Regions from separate parts of the Streptomyces sp. NPDC041784 genome, predicted to be linked through region 1. Evidence: riboswitches for the same ligand, from Rfam matches in the RefSeq annotation. Region 1 holds a riboswitch; the other holds the start of a gene.
What was found. A riboswitch is a leader RNA that binds a small molecule or an ion and turns the genes downstream of it on or off. The one in region 1 is predicted to bind glycine.
Positions count from the first base shown of each region.

Region 2: linked by a shared signal. The riboswitch ahead of gcvP (aminomethyl-transferring glycine dehydrogenase) and the one ahead of gcvT (glycine cleavage system aminomethyltransferase GcvT) in region 1 are both predicted to bind glycine.

Region 1 is NZ_JBVJAB010000035.1:36,647-41,048, reverse strand. Features, by position in the region: gene ACZ6D7_RS40825 (enhanced serine sensitivity protein SseB C-terminal domain-containing protein) at 1-269, opposite strand, end outside; gene ACZ6D7_RS40820 (enhanced serine sensitivity protein SseB) at 411-1,199, opposite strand; gene ACZ6D7_RS40815 (AAA family ATPase) at 1,338-2,024, opposite strand; glycine riboswitch at 2,197-2,298, shown strand; glycine riboswitch at 2,299-2,421, shown strand; gene gcvT (glycine cleavage system aminomethyltransferase GcvT) at 2,459-3,580, shown strand; gene gcvH (glycine cleavage system protein GcvH) at 3,690-4,067, shown strand; gene glyA (serine hydroxymethyltransferase) at 4,082-4,402, shown strand, end outside.
Region 2 is NZ_JBVJAB010000068.1:2,479-6,880, forward strand. Features, by position in the region: gene gcvP (aminomethyl-transferring glycine dehydrogenase) at 1-1,641, opposite strand, end outside; glycine riboswitch at 1,824-1,919, opposite strand; gene ACZ6D7_RS46970 (PRC-barrel domain-containing protein) at 2,033-2,404, shown strand; gene ACZ6D7_RS46975 (hypothetical protein) at 2,429-2,716, opposite strand; gene ACZ6D7_RS46980 (DNA polymerase IV) at 2,967-4,397, opposite strand.

The DNA of each region.
Region 1 (4,402 bases):
TCGACCACCTCGTACGAGCGGTTCCAGCCGCTCGCCGAGAGCTCCTGGGCGGAGGTGACGCAGGGGGCGTAGCCGTGGCCGTCCACCTCCATGTTCCCGTACTGGGCGTCCGGGGAGCCCGACTGACCGTGCCACAGGAGCATCCAGACCTGGCCGGAGGCGGGGGTGGCGAGGGCGCGCAGGAGCGCCTCGTAGGCGTCGTAGCGCCCGGGCGTGACCTGGCGCAGCATGTGCTCGACCTGTCCGGCCGCGATGCCGCTGGCGCTCACCTGTACCGCCCCTTCTTTTTTGAGTTGCCCCGCGTATGAGAACAGCTTAAGCGCCCAGGAGCCCGGCACCTGTTGTGCGTGCGCGGGTGCCGGTGCGTCGTGGCTCGTCGGGCGGCCGCCCGCGCGCCTCGGGTGGTGCCCCTAGCGCTGGTAGAAGGGGCGGACCTGCTCCTTCATCCACTCCCCCACCGGGTCCTGCGCCACGTCCAGGAGGATCAGGTTGACGGGCCACCGGACCGGGGTGCGGCCCATGGCGCGCCCGAGGGCGTCCAGGGGGAGTTCGCGGACGTCGGCGTCCAGGTGGGAGAGCTCGACGCCGACGAACATCACCGGGTCGGCGGTCTCGATCGCGGCCAGGCAGCGGCGGGCCGTGCGGACCACGCCCGTGGCGTCGAACTCGGCCGAGGCCGCGGCGAGGAAGTCCACCGGGTCGTCCTGCCAGTCGGGCTCGAAGAGGCGGACGCGGCCGCCGCTCGCGGGGCCGTCCAGCGGGGTGCGGCCGGCCCGGCACAGCTCGGCGACGGCGGGCGGCGGCAGCGGGACGCCGACCACGCCCTCCGGGTTCACGAACATGCCGACCTGCGGGGGCAGCCCGCGCGCGAACTCCACGGCCGGGGCGATCGTGTACGACATGTGCGCGCCCGCGACCTGACGGAGCTGCTCCTCGGAGCTGAACACGGGCACGTAGGCCTGGCCCTCCAGCTCGATGGCGGGCAGGTCGAGCGGGACGCTGTCGGGCCCGCCGCCGGCGGGCAGCGGGACCCAGACGAAGCTGCGGCCGAGCACCTCCACGATGCGCCCGCCGGCACCGGGGACGCCGAGGGAGGCGGAGAGCACCTCCTCCAGTTCGTTGCCGGGCCATCCGCCGTGCGGGTGGGGGTGTGCCTGTGCCGGGAATGCCGTCGGGAAGTCCGCCGGTGGGAAGTCCATCTACCTACCGCCTGCTGGGAACCACTGGTCTGGCTGAAAGGCTAACGGGTACAAGGGGCACTTTCCCCGGCCCGACGAAAGCGGAGGGGAAGCCTCGGAGGCCCGCCGACGCCCCCGGGAGCCGCCCGGCCCCTCGGCTCAGCCGGTGAAGCCGATCCGGCGCAGGGTGTTCGCCGCGTCGCGGTCGAGGAGGATCGCCGCGCCGACGCCGGCGGGCAGCCGGCCGCGCTCCACCGAGCGCAGCAGCCGGGCGGCCGCCGTGCGGTGGCGCAGGAACGCGTACCGCGAGACACCGCGGCCGCGCTCGCGCTGGCCCTCCAGCGCCGCGCCCGGGGTGACGTCGAGGAGGAGCAGGTGCAGGGTGCCGCCGCGGCGGCGGGCCTCGCGGGCCAGCCAGTCGCGCACCCAGGCCTGCGTACCGCAGTCGTGGACGACGACGCCCTCGCCGGTGCGCAGGGCGCGGCGCAGTCCGGCGTAGTGGGCGAGACGGACCAGGGGGCGGTAGAGGGCGTAGGGCAGGAAGCGGGGCGCGCGGGCGTCCCAGCGGTCGCGGGTGTCCTGGGAGTCGATGCGCAGGCCGGTGACCGCGCGCTTCATGAGCGTGGACTTGCCACTGCCGGGCAGGCCGGTGACCACCACCAGGTCGTGGGGGCCGAACAGCAGGCCGTGCGGGCTGCGGCCGGAGCGGTCGCGCAGATCGCGGACGACGGGGGCGGGCCGCGCCCGGGACGCCACCCTGGCCGGGGCCGCCGGCTGCGCGGGCAGCGCGAGCGCCGAGGTGGTCGCGAATGCCCTGGTCCTCGCCGAGGTCCTGTTCACCGTGATCGTCCTTCCCCTGGGGTCAGGTAAGTCTTCTCCCCATCGAACGTAAAGAGAAGGTAATCCGTGATGTCTCGCGTTTTCGTGCGCGTACCGCCACAAGCCGGTTACAGATGCGGCCTGCCGCGACCGGGGGGTGCCGTGCAATGATGTCCGCGCCAACTGCATACCGGCCGTTTGAATCCGCGCGGGAGAGTTCCCAGCAGCAGCCTTTCGCTGGGGCGCCGAAGGAGCAAGTCCCTCCCTTGAATCTCTCAGGCACCGTTACCGCGCGGGCGAGGCACATCTGAAAAGCGGGCCACCGTCGCCGGTGGTCCCACCCAAGGTGCAAACCATGACCCGTTTCCGCGCGCAGCGGGCGGTCATGGCGAACCTCTCAGGTTCCGATGACAGATGGGGAGGAACGACCTCGCCTGTCATGCCTTGGGAGACGACCGACCGTGAGCAGTACGCAAGAACTCCGTCACACCGCGCTCGATGCCCTGCATCGCTCGCTCGGCGCGACGATGACCGACTTCGCCGGCTGGGACATGCCCCTGCGCTACGGCTCCGAACGCGACGAGCACACCGCCGTGCGCACGCGGGCCGGGCTCTTCGACCTGTCGCACATGGGCGAGATCACCGTCACCGGCCCGCAGGCCGCGGCCCTGCTCGACCACGCCCTGGTGGGCAACATCGGGGGCGTGCGGCCCGGCCGGGCCCGCTACACCATGATCTGCCGGGCCGACGGCGGCATCCTCGACGACCTGATCGTCTACCGGCTCGCCGAGACCGAGTACATGGTGGTCGCCAACGCCTCCAACGCCCAGACCGTGCTGGACGCGCTGGTGGAGCGGGCGGCCGGCTTCGACGCCGAGGTGCGCGACGACCGCGACGCGTACGCCCTGATCGCCGTCCAGGGGCCCGAGTCCCCGGGGATCGTCAAGGCCCTCACCGACGCCGATCTCGACGGTCTGAAGTACTACGCGGGCCTGCCGGGCACGGTCGCCGGCGTCCCCGCGCTGATCGCGCGCACCGGCTACACCGGCGAGGACGGCTTCGAGCTGTTCGTGAAGCCGGAGCACGCCGTGCGGCTGTGGGAGGCGCTGACCGAGGCCGGCGCGGGCGTCGGGCTGGTCCCGTGCGGTCTGTCCTGCCGGGACACCCTGCGCCTGGAGGCGGGCATGCCGCTGTACGGGCATGAGCTGTCGACCGCGCTGACCCCCTTCGACGCGGGCCTCGGGCGCGTGGTGAAGTTCGAGAAGGAGGGCGACTTCGTCGGCCGCGAGGCCCTCCTGGAGGCCGCCGAGCGGGCCGCCGCGAAGCCGCCGCGTGTCCTGGTCGGCCTGGTCGCCGAGGGCCGCCGGGTCCCGCGGGCCGGGTTCGCGGTCGTCGCGGGCGGCGAGGTGATCGGCGAGGTCACCTCCGGCGCGCCCTCCCCGACGCTGGGCAAGCCGATCGCCATGGCCTACGTCGACGCCGCGCACGCCGCGCCGGGCACCCCGGGCGTCGGCGTGGACATCCGGGGCAGCCACGAGCCGTACGAGGTCGTGGCGCTGCCCTTCTACCAGCGCCAGAAGTAGCCACCGCGCGCCGCGCGCAGGTGACACTGCGCACATTTACGCTGCTCACGCACGTTTCCAGCAGTCCCCCATTCACCAGCACTCCCCCGCGTACAGGAGAATTCAGGCCATGAGCAACCCCCAGCAGCTGCGCTACAGCAAGGAGCACGAGTGGCTGTCGGTCGCCGAGGACGGCGTCTCGACGGTCGGCATCACGGAACACGCGGCCAACGCGCTCGGCGACGTGGTCTTCGTCCAGCTCCCGGAGGTCGGTGCCTCGGTGACCGCGGGCGAGTCCTGCGGTGAGCTGGAGTCGACCAAGTCGGTCAGCGAGCTGTACTCGCCGGTCGACGGCGAGATCGTCGAGGTCAACCAGGACGTCGCCGACGACCCGTCGCTGGTGAACTCCGCCCCCTTCGAGGGCGGGTGGCTGTTCAAGGTACGCGCGACGGGCGAGCAGGAGGAACTGCTGTCCGCCGACGAGTACACCGCCTACACCGCCGGCTGAGGAGTCGTAGACGCATGTCCGTCCTGAACACGCCCCTGCACGAGCTCGACCCGGAGATCGCCGCCGCGGTCGACGCCGAGCTGAACCGCCAGCAGTCCACGCTCGAGATGATCGCGTCGGAGAACTTCGCTCCGCTCGCGGTCATGGAGGCGCAGGGCTCGGTCCTGACCAACAAGTACGCCGAGGGCTACCCGGGCCGCCGCTACTACGGCGGCTGCGAGCACGTCGACGTGGCCGAGCAGATCGCGATCGACCGGATCAAGGAGCTGTTCGGCGCCGAGTACGCCAACGTCCAGCCGCACTCGGGCGCCTCCGCCAACCAGGCCGCCCTGTTC
Region 2 (4,402 bases), on a different contig from region 1:
GAGGTAGCCCTCGGCCTGCTCGGCCGGCGCGAAGGGGTGCAACTGCCCGAACTCCGGCCAGGTGACCGGCTCCATCTCCGTCGTCGCGTTGAGCTTCATGGTGCAGGAGCCCAGCGGGATCATGCCCCGGTCGAGCGCGTAGTCCCGGTCGGCGAGCCGGCGCAGATAGCGCAGCATCGCCGTCTCGGAGCGGTGCTGGTGGAAGACCGGGTGGGTCAGGATCTCGTCGGAGCGCAGCAGCCCGGCGGGCAGCGTCTCCCCGGTGACCGCGTCGAGCGCCTCGATGTCACCCTCAACCCCGAAGGCCGCCCAGACGCCGGCCACCTGCGCCCGCGCGGTCGTCTCGTCACAGGCGATCGACACCGTGTCGGCGTCGACGAGGTGCAGGTTCACCCCGTTGTCCTGCGCCGTGGCCACGACCTCGGCGGCCTTCCCCGGCACCCGGACGGTCAGCGTGTCGAAGTACGCCTGGTGCACGACCTCCACCCCGCCGGCCGTCAGCCCGGCGGCCAGGATCGAGGCGTACCGGTGCGCCCGCCACGCGATCGACCTGAGCCCCTCGGGGCCGTGGTACACGGCGTACATGCCCGCCATCACGGCGAGCAGCACCTGCGCCGTGCAGATGTTGCTGGTCGCCTTCTCCCTGCGGATGTGCTGCTCTCGCGTCTGCAGCGCGAGCCGGTACGCCCGGTTCCCGTCGGCGTCCACGGACACGCCCACGAGCCGCCCGGGCAGGCTGCGCGCGAACTTCTCGTGCACGGCCATGTAGCCGGCGTGCGGCCCGCCGAAGCCCATCGGCACGCCGAACCGCTGCGTCGTCCCGATCGCGATGTCCGCCCCCAGCTCACCCGGGGACGTCAGCAGCGTCAGCGCGAGCAGATCGGCGGCGACCGTCACCAGCGCCCCCAGCTCGTGCGCCTGGTCGATGACCGCCTTGATGTCGCGTACGACGCCGGAGGCGCCCGGGTACTGGATCAGCACCCCGTTGATCTCACGCCCCGCGATGTCGGCCGGAATCCCGTCGGAGAGGTCGGCGACCACGACCTCCACCCCGGTCGGCTCGGCCCGGGTCTCGATCACGGCGATGGTCTGCGGCAGCACGTCCGCGTCGATGAGGAAGAGACCCTTCTTGTTCTTCCCCATCCGTCGGGACAGTGCCATCGCCTCGGCGGCGGCCGTGCCCTCGTCCAGCAGCGAGGCGCCGGAGGTGGGCAGCCCCGTGAGGTCGGCGACCATGGTCTGGAAGTTCAGCAGCGCTTCCAGCCGGCCCTGCGAGATCTCCGGCTGGTACGGGGTGTAGGCCGTGTACCAGGCCGGGTTCTCCATCACGTTCCGCAGGATCACCGGGGGCGTGAAGGTGCCGTAGTACCCGAGCCCGATCATGGAGTCGAGCACCTGGTTGCGGTCGGCCAGCGACCGCAGCTCGGCCAGCACCTCGGCCTCGGTGCGCGCGCCCGGCAGGTCCAGCGCATCGGCGTTCTTGATCACATCGGGGACCGCGGCGGCGGTCAGCTCGTCGAGCGAGCCGTACCCGACGTGCGCGAGCATCTTGGCCCGCGCTTCCTGGTCGGGCCCGATGTGGCGCTGTTCGAAGGGGATTCCCCGCTCGAGCTCGGAGAGCGGAATGCGGTAGGCGGTCATTGCGGAGGCCTCCTGGTCTGACACGACCTTCGAGGGGCACCACGGCGCGGGTACCCGGACGGCCTCCCCCTCTGTCATCTCAACCTGAGAGCTTCACCGGCCGCCCGCAAGGGGCAGCCGGCTTTCACCGTCGGTGAGAGCGGAGGCCGTCGACAGACACCCGCTCTGCTTTCCAGAGTGACCTCGTCCGTGCGGTACGTGGGCCTGAGAGATTCCGGGGAGGATTTGCTCCTTCGGCGCCTCCGGTGATGTCCGGAGGACTCTCCCGCACGGGGTCAGCAGCCGTTGCCAGACTACCAGCGAGGTCAACGCCACCTCCTTCGAGTGGCCGCGCGCCCCAATGTGCTCTTTTGTAGTGCTTACGGATGAGTTGCGACCAAGTGGAGGGCCCGTGCAGACCGACATCGATCCGCGCAACCTGATCGGCCGCAAGGCGTTCGACCGCAACGGCACCAAGATCGGCACCGTCGACGAGGTCTACCTCGACGACGCGACCGGCGTGCCCGAGTGGGCGGCCATACGCACCGGCCTGTTCTCCCGGGACGCCTTCGTCCCCCTGGAGCCCAGTGAGCTGATCGAGGGCACCCTCCACATCCCCTTCGACCGGGCCCTGATCAAGGACGCCCCCGACTTCGGCGTGGGCCGGCACCTCTCCCCCGACCAGGAACTCCAGCTCTACCACCACTACGGTCTCGACGTGGCCGCCCCTCCCCCACTCCCGGACCACCACTTCGGCCGCCTGGCCGGCACGGACGACAACTGAGACACAGGCGACCCGTGAGCCCCCTCAGGCGCACTCCCGTATCAGCGCGGCAAGCAACCCGGCCGGGTCGTACAGCGGGCGGGCGCCGCCGGTGACGACTTCGCGCGTGCCCGCGTCGACCGGGTCGGTGCGCGCCCAGTCCGTCGAGGTGACGCCCAGCTCGACCTCCAGGCCGGTGGCCGTGGCATGCCGCCACTCGGTGACGGGCCCCCACGCCTGAACCCGGATCACCTCCCCCAGACCCAGCTCACCCAGCCACGCACCGCCCTCCCCGTACCCGGACAGGTCCGTCGTCAGCGCGACGAGATCCACATCGGAGTCCGGACCCGCCGTCCCCCGCGCACAGGAACCGACCAGCAGCCGACGACATCACTCCGGTTCGCCGCCCAGCGGGTGACCCGATCGGCCACCCGGCGCATCTCGGCCTCCCGCTCCGAGGACAACCCGGCGGCGGGGTTCACGGACCGATCCCCCTGAAGTTCCATCCCGCTCTCCTCCAGCACGGCAACTCCCCGTCACTCCACAGCATCCGGTCTTCACTCTGCGTAACGGACCGCTCCCGTCAGGAGTTCCCAGCCGCCGCACCCGGATTTCCGGCCTCCGAGTCCCCCGCCGCGATCCCGACCGGCCCGCCGTCCTCCCCGGGTCTTCGCCGCACCAGCGGCAGCGGGTCCGCCGGCTCCAGATCCGGGTCGTCGACCCGGAACGTCCGCACCCGCCCCGGCTCCGAGTCCGGCGTCTCGAACCGCACCGTGACCCGGCCCAGCCCACTTCCCTGCACCCACCCGGGCCCGAACTCGGCATGCCGCACATCGTGCCCCGGACGCCACCGGTGCTCGGCCGGCACGACCTCCTCCGCGACCGGCTCGTCGGGAAGCTCCTCCTCGGCCGCCGCCCCCCGCTCCTCGGCCGCCCGCCCCTCGGCCGCCTGCGCGAACAGGTCCTCCTGGGTAAAGTCCGCCAGACCGCTGACCCCCACGCCCAGCAGCCGCACCCCGCCCGTCGTGTCCACGGAGTCCAGCAGCCTGGCCGCCGCCTCCCGCACCACCGCCGGATCGTCCGTCGGCCCGCGCAGGGTCTCGGACCGGGTGAGCGTGGAGAAGTCGTACCGCCGCACCTTCAGCACAATGGTCCGCCCCGACAGACCGGCCCCCCGCAGCCTGCGCACACACCGCTCCGCCAGCCGCTGCACCTCCAGCTCCACCCGCACCCGATCGTGGATGTCCACGTCGTACGTGTCCTCGACCGACACCGACTTGGCCTCCCGCTCGGCCACCACCGGCCGGTCGTCACGCGCCAGCGCCATGGCGTACAGCCCGTGCCCGTGCGCCTTCCCCACCAGCCGCACCAGCTCGTCCTCACCGGCCTCCGCGAGTTCGTCGACCGTGGTGATCCCTGCCCGCCTCAGATGGTCGCCGGTGGCCGGCCCCACTCCCGGCAGGGTGCGCACCGACATGGGCCCGAGGAGCGCCCGCTCGGTCCCCGGTTCGATGAGCACCAGGCCGTCGGGCTTGGCCTGCTCGGAGGCGATCTTCGCGAGCATCTTCGAGGCCGCGAGCCCCACCGACCCGGTGAGCCCCGTGACGTCCCGGATGTCCGTACGCAGCCGGACGCCGGCCAGCCGCGCCGACTCGCTGTCCCAGGCCGTCTCCCCGGCCTCCAGGTCGACGAACGCCTCGTCGAGGCTCAGCGGCTCCACCAGCGGCGACAGAGCCCGCAGCAGCGCCATCACCTGGTCGCTGATCGACCGGTAGAACGAGAAGCGGGGCACGAGGTAGGCGGCGTTCGGGGCCAGCCGCCGCGCCTGGCCCATGGGCATCGCCGAGTGCACCCCGAAGACCCGCGCCTCGTAGGAGGCCGTGGCGACCACCCCGCGCGGCCCGAGACCGCCCACGATCACGGCTTTCCCGCGCAGACTCGGCTTGGACACCTGCTCCGCCTGGGCGTAGAAGGCATCCATGTCGAGATGCAGGATCGTGGGCGCGTTTCTCACATGTC